One region of the Pseudoalteromonas sp. A3 genome, then DNA from elsewhere that is predicted to be linked to it. Evidence: predicted binding sites of a transcription regulator. Region 1 holds the regulator's gene; each other region holds the start of a gene.
What was found. Region 1 encodes sigma-54, which starts transcription at its own class of promoters, with help from an activator protein. Its sites were predicted from a motif close to GTTGGCACGNNNNTNGNNT; they were not measured.
Positions count from the first base shown of each region.

Region 2: a site for sigma-54 is predicted at 3,063-3,081, ahead of OIZ54_RS19340 (EF-hand domain-containing protein). Genes of this name have one in related genera too.
Region 3: a site for sigma-54 is predicted at 3,693-3,711, ahead of flgJ (flagellar assembly peptidoglycan hydrolase FlgJ). Genes of this name have one in related genera too.
Region 4: a site for sigma-54 is predicted at 1,862-1,880, ahead of OIZ54_RS10350 (flagellar basal body rod protein FlgF). Genes of this name have one in related genera too.

Region 1 is NZ_JAPCKL010000006.1:201,856-207,040, reverse strand. It holds gene OIZ54_RS12940 (HPr family phosphocarrier protein) at 1-9, opposite strand, end outside; gene rapZ (RNase adapter RapZ) at 50-895, opposite strand; gene OIZ54_RS12930 (PTS sugar transporter subunit IIA) at 915-1,367, opposite strand; gene hpf (ribosome hibernation promoting factor) at 1,372-1,659, opposite strand; gene OIZ54_RS12920 (RNA polymerase factor sigma-54) at 1,687-3,186, opposite strand; gene lptB (LPS export ABC transporter ATP-binding protein) at 3,256-3,981, opposite strand; gene lptA (lipopolysaccharide transport periplasmic protein LptA) at 3,978-4,526, opposite strand; gene lptC (LPS export ABC transporter periplasmic protein LptC) at 4,516-5,070, opposite strand; gene kdsC (3-deoxy-manno-octulosonate-8-phosphatase KdsC) at 5,067-5,185, opposite strand, start outside.
Region 2 is NZ_JAPCKL010000017.1:10,037-15,221, forward strand. It holds gene rsmB (16S rRNA (cytosine(967)-C(5))-methyltransferase RsmB) at 1-497, shown strand, start outside; gene trkA (Trk system potassium transporter TrkA) at 573-1,949, shown strand; gene OIZ54_RS19330 (EF-hand domain-containing protein) at 2,036-2,251, opposite strand; gene OIZ54_RS19335 (calmodulin-like protein) at 2,430-2,642, opposite strand; gene OIZ54_RS19340 (EF-hand domain-containing protein) at 2,772-2,984, opposite strand; gene OIZ54_RS19345 (flagellar brake domain-containing protein) at 3,448-4,110, opposite strand; gene OIZ54_RS19350 (TrkH family potassium uptake protein) at 4,140-5,185, opposite strand, start outside.
Region 3 is NZ_JAPCKL010000004.1:324,671-329,855, forward strand. It holds gene flgL (flagellar hook-associated protein FlgL) at 1-628, opposite strand, end outside; gene flgK (flagellar hook-associated protein FlgK) at 631-2,637, opposite strand; gene flgJ (flagellar assembly peptidoglycan hydrolase FlgJ) at 2,639-3,655, opposite strand; gene OIZ54_RS10335 (flagellar basal body P-ring protein FlgI) at 3,791-4,885, opposite strand; gene flgH (flagellar basal body L-ring protein FlgH) at 4,897-5,185, opposite strand, start outside.
Region 4 is NZ_JAPCKL010000004.1:330,000-335,184, forward strand. It holds gene flgH (flagellar basal body L-ring protein FlgH) at 1-251, opposite strand, end outside; gene flgG (flagellar basal-body rod protein FlgG) at 272-1,060, opposite strand; gene OIZ54_RS10350 (flagellar basal body rod protein FlgF) at 1,082-1,825, opposite strand; gene flgE (flagellar hook protein FlgE) at 2,002-3,372, opposite strand; gene OIZ54_RS10360 (flagellar hook assembly protein FlgD) at 3,432-4,112, opposite strand; gene flgC (flagellar basal body rod protein FlgC) at 4,126-4,557, opposite strand; gene flgB (flagellar basal body rod protein FlgB) at 4,563-4,970, opposite strand; gene OIZ54_RS10375 (CheR family methyltransferase) at 5,115-5,185, opposite strand, start outside.

The DNA of each region.
Region 1 (5,185 bases):
ACAGCGCATAAATTACTATACCTAAACTGAACAGGTTATTATTTTAAGGTTACTTTTCTTGCTCACGATGACGAATTTTGACATTCGGATGCGTCATAGCAAAGCTCTCACCAATGGCTTGCGCTAAATAAACAGAGCGATGTTGACCACCAGTACAGCCAATTGCAATAGTGAGGTAACTACGGTTATTGCGCTCTAAGTGTGGCAGCCAAGTTTGTACAAAGGTTTGAATTTGCCAAGTGAATTTTTGCACTATGCTGTGATTTGCCAAAAAATCTTTTACTGGTTGATCAAGGCCCGTAAGCGGTTTAAGTTCAGGCTCCCAGTGGGGGTTTGGCAAAAAGCGAGCATCAAAAACATAATCAGCTTCTTTAGGTATGCCGTGTTTAAAGCCAAACGATTCAAACGTTACAATAAGTTGCTTATCTTTTTTACCCAGTATTTTTTCGCGAATTGACTCTGCTAATTGGTGCACACTTAAATCGGTGGTATCAAGCATAAAGTCAGCGCGCGTTACAAGTACATCAAGCAGTTCTTTTTCTTTTTTTATTGCTAAATCAAGCGGCAGCGAATCGATGGATAAAGGGTGTAATCTGCGTGTTTCTGAAAAACGTTTGATCAGTGTTTGATCATCACTATCTAAATAAAACAGTGTGGGTTTAGCAAAGTCAGGAAGGTACTCGAGAATATCGTTAAATTCGTCTTGTTCTTTGGGGATATTACGAACATCTATACTAACGGCTATTTTGTCATAGTTATCTGAAACACTTCGCACCAAAGAGGGCAGTAGGTTGACCGGAATATTATCTACGCAATAATAGCCTAAATCTTCAACCACGCGTAAAGCAACCGACTTACCTGAACCAGAACGGCCGCTTATGATAATTAACTCCATTTATAGCCCTTAGTATTTACTACGATTGATCAACAATTACTTGATACAGCTCTGCATCGGTTTTAGCACTACGCAGCTGTTTACAAAATTCTTTGTTGCTCAGTTTATCAGCTATGGTTGCCAGAGTCTTTAGGTGCTGTTGGTTATCGCCATCTGGTACGATGAGTGCAACAAAAATATCAACAGGGCAGTTATCAATAGCATCAAAGTTAACAGGCGTGTCGCTAACAAGTACTAAAGCCAGCGGCTCTTCTACGCCACCCATTCTGCCATGAGGAATGGCGATACCCCGGCCAATACCAGTACTGCCTAGCTTTTCTCTGCTTGCCAGCGCATTAAGAATATCTTGTTGTGGTAAGTAGGGGAGCTTTTCATGAGCTAGCTCACTGATAAACTCTAAAATTCTTTTTTTACTACTAAAAAGGACCGCAGCTTTGCTGCAGTCCTGGCATACTAATGTACTTAATTTCATAATATTAGTGTCTAGCAAGCTTCTCTTTATGTTTTATGACTTGACGATCGAGCTTGTCAATCAACGAGTCTATAGCGGCATACATATCTTGGTGCTCTGTTGAGGCAAATAAATCTGCGCCACTTACATGAATAGTCGCTTCTGCTTTTTGGTTGAGTTTTTCTACATCGAGAATGACATGCACATTGCTAATATGATCTGAGTGCCTTTCTAGCTTTGCAAATTTATTATTTACATAGTCTCTAAGTGAATCAGTTACTTCTACGTGACGACCAGTTAGGTTTAGTTGCATAAGCATTTCCTCTTTGTTTTTTACGTCTTATATCAAACTCTTTCTCTGATTTGACGGTGGAATAGCTAGCGATTCACGGTATTTTGCTATTGTGCGTCTAGCTACTTTAATTCCTTGCTCTGCCAATATATCCGCAATTTTACTATCACTCAATGGTTTAGCTGAGTTTTCCGCGGCAATTAGCTTTTTAATTAGGGCACGTATTGCGGTTGATGAACACTCGCCGCCATTTTCAGTGCTTACGTGGCTTGAGAAAAAATACTTAAGCTCAAAAATACCACGTGGCGTATGCATATATTTTTGCGTAGTAACACGCGAAATTGTCGATTCATGCATTTCTACCATTTCAGCAACATCGTTTAAAACCATTGGCTTCATGGCTTCTGGGCCATGTTCAAAAAATGCCTGTTGCTGTTTTACAATACAGTTTGTTACTTTGAGCAGCGTGTCGTTTCTGCTTTCAAGGCTTTTTATAAACCATTTAGCTTCTTGTAAGTGAGAGCGAATAAATTGGCTATCACCACTTGATTTTACGGTACGTGACATAGCCGCGTACTGACTATTTACGCGTATTTTTGGCATGCTATCTGGGTTTAGCTCTACCACCCAGCGGCCTTTTATTTTTTTAACCGACACATCTGGTATTACATACTCCGACTCTTCCCTTACTATTGTATCTGCAGGTTTTGGGTTGAGGGTATGTATTAGGGTCATGACCTCTTTAAGCTCGTCTTCTTTAAGCTTAGTCTTTTTCATTAATGTACGATAGTCGCGTGCCGCTAATAGATCAATGTGATCGGTTAAGATCATTTTAGTTTGTTCTATAAAAGGGGTGTCTTTATCAAACTGGTTTAGCTGAATACACAAGCACTCTTGTAAACTGCGCGCGGCTATACCTACAGGGTCAAATAACTGAATACGCTTTAAAACGGCTTCTATTTCGTCAAGTTCAACTTCAACTTCGTCATCGTTTTCTTGGTTAAAGCTTTCTAAAATTTCTTCGCAACTTAGCGTTAAAATACCCGAGTCATCTACAGCTTCTACAATGGCAATAGCAATGGCTTCATCAGTGGGGCTAAAAGGAGTAAGCTGAAGCTGCCACATTAAATACTCATGTAGCGTTTCAGTAGAGGCACCTTGATAAATAGACTCATCTTCTGGCATTGGGCCTGAGGATGCCGCAGGGGCTGCGCTCATGTACTCATCCCAAGTTACATCCATTGCCATATCATCGCTAACGGTGTCTTTATTTAAAGCTTCGCCACTGTCTTGCTCGTACTCGCTAGTTGTATCGTCAGCCGATGCGCTTACGGTTACATCATCCGTATCTGCTTTTTGTTCATTTTTTCCAGCCGACTCTTCCGTGTAATCTTGCTCTTCTACTTCTAATAGCGGGTTGCTATCAAGTGCTTCTTGTATTTCTTGCTGGAGATCCAATGTACTGAGCTGCAGCAAGCGAATCGCTTGTTGCAATTGTGGAGTCATTGTAAGTTGCTGGCCCATGCGCAGCTGTAATGATTGCCTCATGTATCTCTAACAATCCTTTTATGTTGTTATAATTAATATTAGCAGATGCTTGTAGGTGTGGCTTAAATGTTACAGCCTAAATTGCTCGCCTAAATAAACATCGCGTACAGTTTTGTCATTTAATACGTGTTCTGGGGTGCCAGATGCAATTAGCTCCCCATGAGAAACAATGTAGGCTTTTTCACAAACATCAAGGGTTTCTCTTACATTGTGATCGGTAATTAATACGCCAATGCCACGGTTTTTAAGATGTTCTATTATTTTCTTTATATCTAACACTGAAATCGGATCAACACCAGCAAAAGGCTCATCCAATAAAATAAATTTAGGGTTTGCTGCCAGTGCTCTGGCAATTTCTACACGGCGGCGTTCACCACCAGAAAGCGCCATACCTTGGCTATCGCGAATATGCTGAATACTAAATTCATCAAGTAAGTTGTTAAGCGTTTCTTCTCGTGCGGCTTTATTGAGCTCTTTACGCGTTTCTAAAATAGCCATTAGGTTTTGATAAACTGTCAGCTTTCTAAATATTGATGACTCTTGCGGCAAATAGCCAATGCCTAAACGGGCGCGGCTGTGCATAGGTAATAACGTAATGTCGTTATCATCAATAGAAATTTTACCTTTGTCGCTAGGTACTAACCCTACAATCATGTAAAAGGTGGTGGTTTTACCTGCGCCATTAGGGCCCAATAAGCCAACAATGCTGCCGGCTTCTACCTCAAGGCCTACATTTTTTACAACTTGGCGGCCTTTATAGCTTTTTGCTAATAGTTCTGCTTTTAAGGTGCTCATGGTTGACCTTCGTTACCTGTTTTTTCTTTAATTTTTGCTTCAACAGGCACTAAAATTGTGTGGACACGATCCGTAGAGTTTTCGTCTTTTTCTGCGCTAATAAGCTGCTGCTGCATGTCGTAGGTAATACTTTTAGCATTAATTTTTTGACCGGCTTGTGCGACTTCAGCATCGCCAACAAGCGTTAAAAAGCGCTTTGCTACGTCGTAACGTACTTCGTTTGCGCTGGCACTCATTACGGTACCGTCGTCTTGTTTTTCTTCGAAGTAGGCTGGGCTGCCAGTGGCAATAAGGAGTTGTTTGTTATCCCCTAAGTCTTCACGTTTATGTACTTCGAGTCGGTCGGCTGTAATTTTGCGATTACCATGCACAATTTCGACGTTCTTTTCAAAAATACCTACGTTTTCTTTAAGTTGGCCTTCTTGACGGTCTGCACTAATAGAAATTTGATTTGCTGGCGGTTGAGCAGCAGGCTCAGCAGCAGAGGCGCTAAATGCAAGCATTAGCGATGGGATAATAAGTATTTTAGTGAGTTTATTGGTCATAATATATTGTTCGCGTATGGTTAATTAGTTTTATTACTTCGGTTTTTAAATCGGCTTCAAGGCCTTTACCGACAATTTTTAAATTAGGCCCAGTGACAACCACTGGCTGCTCAGAGCGCATTGTTAGCGCTTTAATGTCGACTTCGATGTTATCGGCATCGATGTTATCTATCATGGCATTATCAACTAAATTTTTAGCAACCACATTGCCTTCTAAAATAAGTTGTTTATCTTCGTAAAGCGTTGCTTCGTCTGCATTTATTCGCCATGTTTGCTTTTCGTTATACAAGGTGAAAATAGGTTTTTCAAAAAACGTAAAACCAAGCTGTTGGTACAGCTCCATTTTAGCCGCTGTGACTTTATGGCTTATTTTGCCTTGCTCGTCATAGGCTGTTTGCTTAAGCTCTATAGCGGTGTAATCGGGCTTTGCAATTACTTCAGGTTCTTGCTCTGGCGCTACATTGGTTTGGGTAAAATAAGGGTACCAAAGCCAAACCATACAGCCGATGAATAACGCACTGAGTATAACGCGTGCTGCATTCATGAACTGGTGCCTTGTGTTGTAAGCGCTATGCCGTTCTCTAGCATAAGTAAGTCTGTGAGCTCTCTAACGGCGCCAAAGCCACCAGGCATTTGCGTAGTGTAATGCGATAAGCGCT
Region 2 (5,185 bases), on a different contig from region 1:
AGCTTGCCGATGCAGAAGTATTAGCACTTGATAGTGACGCCACTCGCCTAGAACGTGTTAAACAAAATTTAACCCGTATCGGTTTAGGCGCAGACCTACAATGTGCAGACGCTTCGCAGCCACACACCTGGTGGGATGAGCAACAGTTTGACCGCATTTTATTAGATGTCCCTTGTTCGGCAACCGGTGTTATACGCCGCCACCCAGATATAAAATGGCTTCGCCGCGCATCAGACATTGAAGATTTAGCTACACTACAAAGCGATATACTCAATAGCATTTGGCCGCTACTTAAACCAGGCGGCACAATGATATACGCAACCTGTTCGGTACTGCCGCAAGAGAACCAACAGCAAGTCGCTAAATTTTTAGCTAATAATAGTGACGTTGAGCATATACCACTGCACGACAACGACACAGTTACCAACCCTGGTTTACAATTACTACCAGGTGAAAGCGACGGATTTTATTACGCTAAGCTAGTTAAAAAAGCCTAATAGCCGTACACTCAATAGCCATTTATTAAACAGTAAATGGCTATTTTTTTAATTAAACAGTAATTCGGGTAAATAATGAAAATAATCATACTCGGTGCCGGACAAGTCGGTGGTACGCTTGCTGAAAACTTAGTTGGCGAACAAAACGAAATAACCGTTGTTGATATAGACGGCAACCGCTTACGAGAGCTACAAGATAAGTACGACTTACAAGGGGTCACGGGGCACAGTGCTCACCCAGATGTGCTCAGACGTGCAGGTGCTGAAGACGCCGACATGATTATTGCGGTAACCAGCTCAGATGAAGTCAATATGGTGGCGTGCCAAGTCGCGTATAGTATTTTTAATACGCCAACTAAAATAGCCCGTATCCGATCAGAGCAATATTTAAAATACCGCGAAAAGCTATTTCATAACGATGACCTCCCGGTTGATCACTATATTGCCCCCGAAGCACTTGTTACCAAATATATTCGCCGTTTAATAGATTACCCAGGCGCGTTGCAAGTGCTGCAATTTGCCGATGGCATGCTCTCTCTTGTGGCTGTAAAAGCTTACTACGGTGGCTTATTAGTGGGTTATGCGCTTTCTGCTTTAAAAGAGCATATTCCGAATGTAGAAACCCGTGTAGCAGCAATTTATCGCCAAGGTAAAGCTATAAAGCCACTGGGCACCACGGTAATAGAAGCGGACGATGAAGTATTTTTCATTGCTGCCACTAAGCATATTCGCGCAGTTATGAACGAGCTACAAAAACTTGAGCGTTCTTACAAAAAAATTATGATAGCCGGTGGCGGTAACATTGGTGCAGGCCTTGCTCGCTCACTGGAAAAAAACCACAGCGTTAAGTTACTAGAGCGCAGTAAAGAGCGTGCTGAGCAACTCTCTGAAATGCTAGATAACACCGTCGTGTTTTGTGGAGACGCCTCAGACCAAGAACTACTATCTGAAGAGCACATAGAGCAAGTTGATGTGTTTATTGCCGTAACCAACGACGATGAAGCAAATATAATGTCGGCCATGCTTGCAAAACGCATGGGCGCACAAAAAACCATGGTGCTTATTCAGCGTGGTGCGTATGTAGATTTAGTGCAAGGGGGTGAAATAGATATTGCTATATCACCACAACAAGCAACTATTTCGGCGCTACTTACACACGTACGCCGTGGCGATATTGTTAATGTGTACTCGTTACGTAAAGGCGCGGCAGAGGCCATTGAAGCCGTTGCCCATGGCGATGAAAACACATCAAAAGTAGTTGGCCGTGCGATTGCCGATATCAAGCTACCTGCAGGTACAACGATTGGTGCTATTGTACGTAATGACGACGTACTGATTGCCCACGACGACACGGTTATTATGTCTGGTGATCACGTTATTATGTTTTTAATCGATAAAAAGCATATCAACGTAGTAGAAAAGCTATTCCAAGTTAGCGCTATATTTTTATAGTTAAACACAAAAAAGCCGCTGACTAAGGCGGCTTTAGTGGAGTATGTTTTTTTAATGCTAGGCAACCCTGCTTAGCAGCTTACTAATTACTGTACTTTTGAAAACTCTTGCTCAGAAATTTCACCATTACCATCAGTATCTAGCTGGTCAAAAATTTTCACTAGCTGTGAATTTACCTGCGCTTCTTGCTTTGAAATTGCACCATCACCATCGGCATCAAACGAGGCAAAGTCGACTGCAGCATACGCCGCTGATGAAGAAGCTAATACGATAACGGCAAGTGCTGTATTTAATGTTTTCATAGTTGTGTCCTAATTAAGAGGAAATCCTTTTCTAAGATCCATGGGTTTAAAAATTAACTAAAAAGTGCTTTTGCCAATGTGCATTATTAAGTTTTAATGCACATTGGATTAGAGCAAATGACTCTTTGCTAAGTGAACATGCGCAGCCCTGCGCTCAATTGGCAAAGATCATCACACCCTAGTATTTAGAGAACTCTTGCTTTGAAAGCTCACCATTTCCATCGGTATCAAGCTCAACAAACTCAGCCATTAAATCCGCATCAACCGATGCTTCAGCTTGGCTAATGGCGCCATTGCCATCTACATCTAGCGTGTCAAAATCAGTCCCTGCAAAGGCAGCAGAAGAAGAGGCAATAGCCATAAATGCGAGTGCTTTATTTAAATGCTTCATAATTTAATCCTTCAATATAAACAAATTAGTTAAGTTCACTACGTGGTGTACGCAATCCTTGTAATCCTTTTTCGTAAGCTCCCTTGCCTACTTAGGTTGTCATTGGCAACTCAGGATTGTTACCACACTTTAAGCTTCTGAAAATTCTTCTTTTGATAGCTCACCATCTTGGTCAGTATCTAATTCTGAGAACATGCTCATCAGTTTTGTATCAATTGATGCCTCTGATTTGCTAATCGTGCCGCTGCCATCTACATCTAACGTATCAAAATCGGTTGCTGCAAATGCCGCTGATGATGAAGCAAGGGCGATAAGTGCTAAAGTTTTATTAATGCTTTTCATAATATAATTCCTTCAAGTATATGTGTGCGATTAAGTGTTTTACTTTAAATCACGTTATTGTTCAGTACAGCCAGACTATTACAACTTGAATGCCAAGTTTTAAAAGTTCATTATTTTCAATCAGTTAAATGAGTTCTTGGCTATTTTTGATAAATTTGCGGGGGTTTTATGTTGCAAACTAGCAACAAAGGGTAAAGCTAAGTTTTTAAATGCAATAAAAACAACTAGTTACATAAGAGGAAAAAGCTACAATTTTCGGCGTAAATTGTAAGGATGAAGATTTATCGAAAAAAGAGACTAAATTTTAACCGTGAGGGGAGCTAACACATTAAAATAATTCACTCGTAAAACTAATCTATACAGCTGATTTTTATAGAAAATAAAAATTATTTTTTGAATTTTTAAAAAATATGACTGCCACTCAAGTAAAAAATGGCCATTTGTTGCTATTAAGCGAAAGTGCTTATTCTAATGGCAGCTCAAGCATCGCGGGATCGATAAAGTGCTCTTTCATAAATGCCTTCATTTCATCTTCACTGGCTAGAAGTTTAATACCACAATTAACTCCTGCGGCGTGTTCTTTTACACTGCATACTTCGCCAGTAAATGCTTTATTGTTGGTATCAACCGTCACCGTGCATTGCATATCTTTAATATTTTCATCGTTTTGATCGCCGCGTACATCAAACATCACCCCGGTAAGCGAGATGTCTTTAATCACCCCTTCAAGTACTCTATCGTCACTTAGAGTTAATTTTGCAGGTAATAAAGTAGGTATGCGTGTTTGCGCGCGCAGTGCAAATAACTGCACTTGCGTAGGGTAATTAATAAAAATGAGCCTAGCAGGGTGTGAGGCAACCGACATAAGCTGCTGCCTAAATGCTATTACTTGTCCGCCACTGCCTTCTATAACCGCTCTTACCACCACCATTACACCATCACGTAGGTAATCACTTGCAGCAGGTAAACGCTTTGAACTTGGGTAATTTAAAATAATAAATTTATTTTCTAGCAAGCCAATAAACTCTGTTTTTACGCGTTTACTACTGGTAGGCGTAACAATTTCCAAGTCGACCAATCGTCCTGTTGTTAACTGGTGTAATTTATCTAAATTAGAATGTGGCATGCCTGTTCCTAAGCATCATTTGTATATTATTACCCACGCCAAAAGGTCGGCGTAAATAGCACGAGTAAGGTGAATATTTCTAAGCGACCAAATACCATGGCAATGGTTAATAGCCATTTGGCACCATCGCTCACCGCCCCATAATGCGAGGCAACATCACCTAAGCCTGGGCCTAAATTATTTAAACACGCCGCCGTAGCAGAGAACGCGGTAATGTTGTCCATGCCGGTTCCCATTAGTGCCAGCATTATAATAATAAACACCAATGCGTACGCTGAGAAAAACCCCCAAACCGCTTCAACTACTTTATCGGGCAAGGCTTTACGACCAAGCTTAATAGAGTATATAGCACGTGGGTGCACTAAGCGGTTAAGCTCACGTATGCCTTGTAGGTAAAGTAAAAACACGCGTACAACTTTCATACCGCCACCGGTTGAACCTGCACAGCCACCTATAAAGCTCGAAAAAATAAGCAATATAGGCAAAAACAGCGGCCAAGTAGAAAAATTATCGGTGGCAAAACCGGCTGTGGTACTCATAGACACCGCCTGAAATAAAGCCTGATCGAGGGTTTCATCGCCATCGGCAAATATTTCGTTAGATGAGAGCACCGTAAAACAAATAACCACCAGCGCTAACTGTATCAGTAAAAAAACTTTAAATTCAGGGTCGCGGATATATACCTGAATATTACGACTCGCTACCGCCGCGTAATGCAGTGAAAAGTTAACCGCAGCAATAATTAAAAAGAAAACACATATAAAGTTAATGACAGGGCTATCAAAGTGCCCTATTGAGGCATCGTAAGTAGAAAAACCGCCAATCGCCACTGTAGAAAACGCATGGCATATAGCATCAAACCACTCCATACCTGCCGCCCAATACGCCAACATACAGGTTACCGTTAACGACACATAAATGTACCAAAGGTGCTTTGCGGTGTCGGCAATACGGGGGGTCATTTTTGAATCTTTTACTGGGCCTGGGATCTCAGCTCGGTATAACTGCATGCCACCGACCCCAAGCATGGGCAGTATAGCAACAGCAAGTACAATGATACCCATACCGCCAAACC
Region 3 (5,185 bases), on a different contig from region 1:
TAATATTATTTGCAGGCGTAGTTACCGGGATAGCAGCTTGATTATCAGTAACATCTAACCTTGCATCACTTTTCTCGAACGTATCAAAACCGTTATCGCTTGATTTAATACTCACGCCTTCAGCAATGGTTATAACATGCTGGCCTTGATCCCCATTGTAGGTGTACTCACCTGTTGTAGAGTCAAATTGATAGGGTTGGGTGCTGTCTTGGTAGCCTGAAAATATAAACTTACCGTCTTCTGAGCGGGTATTCATTAAATTAACGAGTGTTTTTTGTATTTCACTCAGCTCTGCCGCGATTGACTCTAAATCATCTTGAGTATAAACACCATTGCCCGCTTGAATAGCTAGCTCTTGAGCTTGTTGAATATTGGTATTTATACTTTGTAAGATGGTTTCTTCGGTTTCAAGGCGGCCAGTTAATTGGTCGATATTTTTAGTATATTGCTCATTTGTTTGTATTTTATTTGAATACAGCATCCCTTGTGAAATAGCAGCAGGCGCTTCTGAGGTCGTTAAGTATTTTTTACCTGTTGTTACTTGCTCTTGTGCATTAGCAACACTTTGTTGGTTATCGAGTATTTTATTAATGTTGTTTTGATACATTAAGTTATTTGATAAACGCATAATTACCTCGCCGCACTTAATAAGGTGTCAAAAACTTCTTGGGCAGCAGCCAATACTTGAGCTGATGCCGAATATGATTGTTGGAAACGCAGTAGGTTGGCAGCTTCTTCATCAAGGTTTACACCCGAGAGCGACTCATACCACGCTTCAGATTGCTCTGCTAACGCATTAAATGCGCTGGCACTGGTAATGGCTTGACCAGTTACTACGCCAATATCACTGACTAAACCAGAATAGGCTTGGTTAAACGTTTCGTGATTGTCGGCAGTGGCTGTTGTCACTACATTTTTACGTACTAACTCACCATTTTGTAAATCAGCGAGTTTTAAACCATTACGGTTATCGTCAAAGCCACCTTCGTTAAATTCAAGGGTAAAGGTGTCTCCAGTGGCTGGCGTGCCTTCAATGTCAAAGTCAAAGCCATAGTTGCTATAAGGTGCACCAGCCTGAGCCAGTACGCCCTCTGCTGGAGGCGTTACTATAAACGTCGTGGTGCCATTTGCATCTGTAATTTGATATTCGTTTGCAGTGCCTGTTTTAACTAACGTGATATCGCCATTGGCTAAACCAGGGGTAGTGTTAAAGCCACCCGAGGTAACACTTGTTACTTCTCCGGCTGAAATAGTCGCTGTACCTACATTATCTATGCTGTTAGCTGTACGAATAGGCGATGCCAGTGCTAAGTCTTCACCGCGGCTTGTCGCAAGGGAAATACTGGTTGCCGCCTCTGAGTTAAGTTTAATTTGAAACTGATCACCTGTATTACCAGTACCTGCTACATCAATTTGTAAACCAAACGACTCCCCACTCGTAATATCATCTGAGTCGATAACACCTGATGGCGGTATAGTCGCTAAAGAGGCGCTGCCTATCGGCTCCCCTTTATTATCTATAGGCTGAATGCTCACTTCATTTGCATTAGCGGTATAAGTAACAATAAAGTCGCTGGCAGGCAGTTCACTGCCTTTACCAGCCTCAAGCGTGGCAGTTAAACTGGCGCCGCCGGTATTAGCTTGGTATGTATAAGCACCCACGGTAGGTATATTAAATATATCACCGCCTAGCTCGCCGTTAGCATCCATACCCAATTTATTTTGCTCGTTGAACGCATCAGCAATTGCCAATCCCATTTGGCCAATTTGGTTTTGTGCGGGCACGAGTATGTCGTCTCTAAAAGCCAACAAGCCGCCAATTTTTCCTTTTAATTTAGTTGCATCTATTTCTAGCGGCACAGCTTTGCCGCCATTAACGTCAAGCGTCAATTCTTTAAAATTAGGATCGGGGTCACCCGACAGTGAAAACAAGTTAAATGTACCGTTTTCCATAACTAAAGATTCACCGCTGCCCATAAAAACGAGTTTTTCGCCATTTGGGCCATCAAGTGTTTCTATATCAACAAGCTCTGATAATTCACGAATCGCTAAGTCGCGCTGGTTATAAATAGAGCTTGCGCTTGATGCGTTATTTGTGCCATTTACGACTGCTATTTCTTGGTTTAACGTATTTATATTTTGGATAAGTGAGTTGGCTTCTTCAGAAAAAATCTCAAGCTGCTCATTTACTATACCTTGTTGCTCAAGCACGATACCCGAAAGCCTATCCATTTGATCAACTAAACTTTGCGCATCGGTCATTACTAATGAGCGAGCAACTGTTGAAGACGGCTGGTTTAGCGCCTCTTGCACGTTATTAAATAATGAATTTATACCCGTTGATAAGTTATTAGACTCTTCTGAAAAAATAGTATCAACACGGTTGGCTTCTGTTACAAATTGATCAAAAAACGATTTATTTGACGTGTCGCGGTTTAACTGTGACTGGGCAAACTCGTTCAATAACCTGTATGTTTCGCCGCGACCTACTTGGTTATCAACCATCGTGGTAAATTCAGTGCGCTCACGTACGTAGCCTTCTGTATTTACATTGGTGATGTTTTTACTGGTCGTTTGCAACAGCTCAGAGCTTGAACGCACCCCAGCACTGGCAATATTTAATAAACTAAACGACATATTACTTCACTCCTTGGGTAAACGCGCTTGTTGCAATATTTTTAAGCTCACTGCTATTTAGCACTTTTTTTATTTTACTCGCGTAATTAGGATCGGTTGCATAGCCTGCTTTTTGTAGCGAATCTAAAAATTCGTTTGGCTGTGCTGTTTTTTGTAATGCTTCTTCGTAGCGTGGGTTTTGCGTTAAAAAATCGACAAAGTCGTTCACGCTTTCTTTTATAGATTCGTAAGCTCTAAAACTTGCTTGCTTTTTAACAGGGGTACCTTGCTCAAATTCAAGCGTTACTTTACTTGCTTTATCGCCTTCCCAGCTTTTATCTGATTTAATATTGAACAGGTTATTTGAGCTATTCCCGTCGCTTTTATTAATAATATGCTTACCCCAACCAGTCTCAAGTGCCGCTTGGGCCACCATTACTGCAGGGTTTAAACCAATTTTTTCGGCCGCTGTTTTAGCATGCTCCCACACTGCACTAACAAACTCTTCAGCATTATTAAACGACGACTGCTGTGCAGGCTGTGTTGTGGTTTTAGTTTGTGTTGCCGCACTGCTGACTGCTGAGTCATCTTTTTTTGCTTGATTTACACTGTGCACCTTTTCGTGCGGCAGTTCAGAGCCTGCGCGTTTATCGCTCATAAAGTCGTTAGTAGTTCTTAATACTGAGCCAGGCATAAAGTTCTCAGCCTCTGGTGAGAGCTGCTGAACAATTAAATCAGCCAAACCCAAAGACCCATTTGATGAAAGCTCAGAAGAGAGCTGCTGATCGTGCATTTCTTCAAAAAACTTTACACCGCTTGAGTTAAACGGGCTGTCTTCATCTTCAAATGCTTCGTTGGCTTTACGCATCCCTTTTAGAAGCATTTGTGTAAAAATAGCTTCAAATTGTGCCGCTGCTTTTTTTAGCGCCGCTTTAGAGGCATCTGTAGATGCATCACCGCTGTTTAAAGCGTCTTGACGTAAAGTATTAAGATTACTTAAATCAAAAAAGTTTTGCTTATCGAGGTGATTTGTTTCCATCAGCTTTTTGACACAAAAATGAATAATGCTTTAAGAAATGCAAAAATTGAGCCAAAGAAAGGTAAACAGTAAAAAGCTTAAGTACCTTTTGAGTACTTAAGCTTTATTTGGAAGGGTAAACATTCTAAAAAATAATCAAATAACAACAAGCTGTCCGTTAATTGCACCCGCTTCTTTAAGCGCTTCTAAAATAGCCATTAGGTCTCCAGGTGCTGCGCCTACTTCATTTATAGCACGCACTAAGTCATCTAAGCTAACGCCGGGGTTAAAAACAAACGCACGAGAATCATCTTGATTAACGTCAATAATACTTTGCTGTGTAACAACAGTTTCGCCTTCTGCTAACGGATTAGGCTGCGTTACATTTTGCTGTTCAGCAATTGTGACTGTTAGACCGCCATGGGTTATTGCCGCAGGCTGTAGCTTCACATTTTTGCCAATGACAATGGTTCCCGTACGTGAATTAACAATAATTTTGGCTGAAGTGTCAGCAGGCTTAAACTCTAGGTTTTCAAGCGTTGATAAATAAGACACTCGTTGCGATGCATCACGTGGCGCAATAACGCGTACTGAGGCAGCGTCAATAGCTTGTGCACTATTAGGGCCTACCAAATTGTTAATTGTTGCTTCTAAACGTTTTGCCGTTGTAAAGTCAGGGCGGTTTAAGTTAAAAGTAATGTAGTCGCCTTGCATAAAAGGGCTTTTAACTTCGCGCTCAACAGTGGCTCCGTTAGGTACGCGGCCAACCGTCGGGGTGTTAATGACCACTTTACTGCCATCAAGCCCTTGTGCTCCTAAGCCACCCACAATTAGGCTACCTTGGGCTATGGCGTATACGTTTCCATCCACCCCTTTTAAGAAAGTTTGGAGCAAGGTGCCGCCACGTAAACTGCCTGCACTGCCAATAGAAGATACCGTAATATCAATTGTTTGACCCGGTTTTCTAAACGGCGGAAGCTCAGCATGGACTGCCACTGCTGCTACGTTTTTAATTTTAGGGCTTTGTGTTGAAGGCAGCGTAATACCAAAACTGTTTAGCATGCCTCTAAAACTTTGTTGCGTGTAAGAGTTTTGCTCCCCTGTACCAGGTAGCCCCACCACTAAACCATAGCCAACCAATTGGTTAGCACGTACACCTTCAACCATAGAGACATCTTTTATACGCTCGGCGCTGGCAGAAAATTGCCAGCCTAGCAGTATGATCAAAATAAACGCTTTAATGCTATTCATACTACTATCCTCTAAAACGGAAATAACGAGCTACTAAAGAAACGTGTTAACCACCCTGGGCTTTGCGCTTCTTGTGTTTGTCCTTTACCTGAATATTGAATTCGGGCATTGGCAATTCTATTCGACTCAACCGTGTTATCGGCGCTTACATCTTGCGGACGTACAAGGCCTTCGAGCCTAATAAACTCTTCGCCGGTGTTAAGTGTTAGCCATTTTTCACCACGAATAACTAAGTTACCATTGGGTAAAACACGCATAACATTCACCGAGATATCGCCCACTAAGCTGTTTGACTGATTT
Region 4 (5,185 bases), on a different contig from region 1:
TTTGTAGCTTGTGTTGATTCTTCAAGCTTAACGGTAATTATATCGCCGGTTCTAAGTGCTTTTTTGTCTGAATACAAATCATTAAATGTATTGGTGTTAAACAACGAACCCGTTGCAACAACAGGCTCTGCTACAGGCTCTGGGTACATGGGTGCGTAGTAGGGGTCATCTTGAACCACTTCACTATTTTGCGTAGAAACACAGCCACTTAAAAATAAGGTGCCTGCTGCAAATAAAATAACATTACGCATAACTATCCCCTTGTGCACGGTTATAACTGTTGATTGATGTAGCTCATCATTTCGTCAACGGCCGAGATTACTTTTGAGTTCATTTCGTAAACACGTTGAGTTTCGATAAGGTTTACCAATTCTTCTGTTACATTAACGTTTGATGTCTCAAGCGAGCCTTGAATAATAGTACCTAAGCCTTCTACACCTGGATTACCTTGAACAGGCGCACCACTAACAGCGGTTTCGGTGTAAAGGTTTTGACCAATTGGCTCAAGACCCGATGGATTAATAAAGTCACTTATTGTTAGCTGGCCAATCACCACGTTATCGGCTTGCCCTGCAACGCGTACAGATACTTCACCATCTTGAGAGACTGTAATTGATTGCGCATCATCGGGTACATTCATTTCGGGCTGAACAACAAAACCTGCACCGGAGGTAACAATGCGGCCGTCTTCATCGGTAGTAAATTGTCCATTACGCGAATACGCAATATTGCCATCAGGCTGCAACACTTCAAAAAAGCCTTCGCCTGAGATCATCCAATCAAGTGAGTTTTCAGTGGTGAGCATATTGCCCTGCGTAAACTCTTTTTGGTTAGCAACCACTTTTGCACCCGCACCTAGCATTAGGCCAGATGGCAGCTCGGTATCTTGTGATGAGCGCCCGCCAGGCTGGTTGATGTTTTGATACAGTAAATCTTCAAAAATAGCGCGGCTTTTTTTGTAACCTACGGTACTGGCATTCGCCAAGTTATTTGAAATAACTGAAATATCAGTTTGTTGAGCGTCTAGCCCTGTTTTACTTATCCACAATGCAGGATTCATAAGTATGCCCTCATTTTAAAGTTAAACTATGCGCATCAACTGATCTTGACGTTCGTCAATCTCTTCAGCTGTTTTCATTAGTTTTACTTGTAACTCAAATTGACGTTGGTGGTTGATCATATCGACCATTTCGTGAACTGGATTAACGTTAGACATTTCCAGTGCACCACTTAACACTTTTACATTTGCAGAGGTATCGACGGTTTGCCCTGGTACAGGTCTAAATAAACCATCGTTGCCTTTTTCAAGCTCTCTGCTGTTTCCTTCAACAACGCGCAGCGTGTCTACTTCTTCTAAAAAATTGGCTGGTGCGCCTTGCGGGCGAACCTGTATGGCGCCATCTTCACTAAAACTTATTTTTTCTATAGGAACCGGTAAAATTACGGGGCCACCTTCGCCAATAACTTGACGACCATGGCTCGTTACTAACATACCTTGTGCAGTAATGTTTAGCGTGCCTACTTTTGTATAGGCTTCGTTTCCTGAGTCATCTTGAACGGCAAGCCAGGCGTTATCGCTCATGGCAATATCTAAATCACGACCTGTTTCGATTATGCCGCCAGAGGTCATGTTAGAACCTGGTCGCTCTTGCATTGAAAACACGCGCGTTGGTAAGCCCTCGCCAAATGCTTGCATAGAGCGCGCTTGCGCAAAGTCAGCTTTAAAACCTGTGGTGTTTGCGTTTGCCAAATTATTGGCTTTAAGTGCAAGCCCTTGTAGGCTTTGCTTAGCGCCAGAGGCTGCAATGTAGACCATTTTGTCCATAACATCGACTCACATAAAAAATCTCTGAGTTGATAAATGCAAAATAGATGCCAGATTAAATTTGACGCAATATAAGGAAGGTATTGAATGGTTCAGCTACGCTAGTTTCAGCTACATAGCTACAAAAAAGGCTGCAAAAATGCAGCCTTAAAATCTTAACCAAAAATAAGGTTAACTTATCGAATCTGCAAAATACTTTGCTGAATTGTTGAGTTAACTTCAAGCGCTCTTGAGTTCGCTTGGTAGTTACGTTGAGCGGTAATCAAATCAACTAATTCGTTTGTTAAGTTAGTATTTGATTGCTCAAGCGCGGATGAATTAATACTACCAAAAGTGCCCGAGCCTGCTTCACCGGCCACTGGCTCACCAGAGTCAATGCTTTGCTTCCAGCTGGTATCGCCTACTTGCGAAAGGCCTTGAGAGTTTGGAAAGCGAACCATAGCAACTTGGCCTAAGTAGGTTGAATCGCCATTGCTGTATGAGGCAACAATTTTACCGTCTGTGCCAATATCAATACCCGCTAAACGACCCACTGTAGAACCATCTTGGTCAAGTGCTTTTACTTCAAAGCCACTTGAGTACTGAGTTGGAATACGGCCAGCTGTGTTGTTTTCATCACGCCAGTTTAGCTCAATACCTGTACTTGGGAATGTTGCGCCGTTATCAAGCATTGACGATAAACCAGTACCTGCACCTGCCGGTAAATTAATTTCATCAAACGTGGTGGCGTTAGTATTTGCTACACCATCTGTTGTGGCGGGTAAACCGCTAGAATCAAAACCAAGTGTGGTAATAGGTGTATATGGTGTAGTTGTTTGCTCTGCACCAGATGTACCGTCTACCACTTTACCATCAAGCGTAGCGTATACTTCCCAGCTATTGTCTGTACCACCTGCAGCTGCATCTTCTTCTTTTACAAAAAAGTATTGCAGAATATGTGGTTCACCTAATGAGTCGTAAACAGTAGTAGACGTCGACGAATTATAGGTACCATTCGATGTCGGATCAAAGTCGAGGCCTGTTGCATCAGCTGTTGCATCTAAGTTGAACGATAAAAATACGTTTTCGGTTGCGCGAGGCGAACCAGATGAATCAGGAATTTGAATTGGGTTAGTTGTACTTAGACTTACCGATGTGGTGTCCCCACTTGATGCATCAACCGGAAAAGCTTGTAAGTAATTACCTTTGGCGTCAACCATAAAGTTATCTTGGTTAAGCTTAAATGCACCTGCACGAGTATAGGTTAAATCTTGCGACGAAATATCATCAGTCATTGCAAAATACCCTTCGCCGGTAATCGCTAAATCTAACGAGTTGTTAGTAAATTGCAGTGAGCCTTGATGAAATTGCTGTGCAACCATGGTTGTTTGCACACCATCACCATTTTTGGTTTTACCTGCACTAAACACAGATGCAGCGTATACATCAGCAAATTCAGCCCGCGATTCTTTAAAACCGGTGGTATTTACGTTAGCAATATTATTTGCTGTTACGTCTAAGTCTTTTTGAGCGGCAGCTAGGCCTGTAAGTGCGATATTAAAGCTCATAATTCACCTCTAACTTTTAATCTAATAGCCTGCTAGCAGGCGAAATACTTTTTAATTGGTTATGCGATCTCTGCGACATCAGTCAACCTAACCGCACCCTCTTTAGTGTTAATAATAATGCCACTAGAGCCATTGATATTAACGCTTTCAATGTTTTTGAATGTTGCCACCGGTAAGCTTGAAAACTCGCCGTTGGTACTGCCCTCTGCAGTAATAGTGTATTCGCCCTCTGGTAGGCGCTCACCGGATTCATTATTACCATCCCAGCTAAAGCGCACTGCACCCGCTGCTTGCGAACCCATATCGATAGTTCTAACCAGTTGCCCAGAAGCATCTGTGACTTTAATTGTTAAATTATCAACGGCTTCTTCAGCAACCGCAGACCCTTTTGCCTCTCCGCTTTCGCCAAGCTCAAGCGTATTAGATTCTAAAAGCGCTTGCTTACCAACCAGCGTTGATGCTTGTAAGGCAGAGTTTGAGGTCATTGACGAGGCAAGTGACTCAAAATTTGTGTTTAAATCGGTGATGCCTTGCGCCATGGTAAAATTAGTCATTTGCGCAATCATCTGATCGTTATCAGCCGGATTACTCGGATCTTGATACGATAGCTGCTGAGTTAGCAACGAGAAAAAATCTTCCTGCGTTAATGCATCGCTCTCTTCAGTGGTTGTCGCTACTTGGGTCTCTTGCCAAGTTATAGAGTCCAAAAAAGATGAACTAGTACTAATATCGTTACTCATAACCTACCCTCGGTTATCGCTGCCCAAGTAACAGCGTTTTGCTTAACATTTGCTTAGCTGCATCGGCAACTTGCACGTTTGTTTGATAAGAGCGAGAAGCAGAGATCATATTTGCCATCTCCTCAACAACATTAACGTTGGGTTTATAGATATAGCCATTTTCATCCGCACTGGGGTGATTAGGGTTATATTCAATTTGTAGTGGTTTGTTACTCTCAACAATTCCCAGCACTTTAACACCAACAGCGGAGCCCTGAGGGTTGCTGGCTGAGGCAGACGCTTTCGTCAGCTCGGCAGCAAATACAGGTTGGCGTGCTCGGTAAGTTTTGTCTTGGGATGAACTAATTGTATTAGCATTCGAAATATTACTCGCGGTGGTATTTAAGCGAACATTTTGTGCACTCATACCACTGCCTGAAATATCAAAAACGTTATATAAACTCATAATTATTATCCTTGACTACCGAGCGCTTTATTCAGGCCCTTAAATTTACTACTTAAAAATTGCAGGCTTGCCTGATACTCCATCGCATTCTGTGTATACAAGTTTCGTTCCACCTGTATATCAACTGAGTTACCATCGCCTGTATCTCCTTGATTTGGATTGCGAAATAATTCAGAACCACCTACACTTCGAGTACCGCCAGCAATGTGTTTTTCATTGGTAGTAACCATGCTATTGCCGCTTTGCTGAGTTGACCTTGCCGCTTTTAATGCTGAGGCAAAGTCGATATCTTTTGCTTTATAGCCAGGCGTATCAGCATTCGCTATATTTGTGGCAAGTACTTCTGCCCGCTGTGAGCGGATCAACATTGCATGCGGGTGCACACCTAATGCTTTATCAAAACTGATAGCCATAACGTTCTCCAAAAAATTGACTTGCTTAAGTTAAAGCAATTTATAAGCCAGTAGTTTTTAGTTACGTTATTTTTTTATAGAGGGTTGTTATTAAATAAAAAAACGACGCTAAGAACGTCGTTTTTTAATAACAAAGTGATAGGATTATTTTTTTTGGTAGATGATTCCAGGGTTACAACGAACCATATCAAACTCATTACTTAAGCCCGTCATCG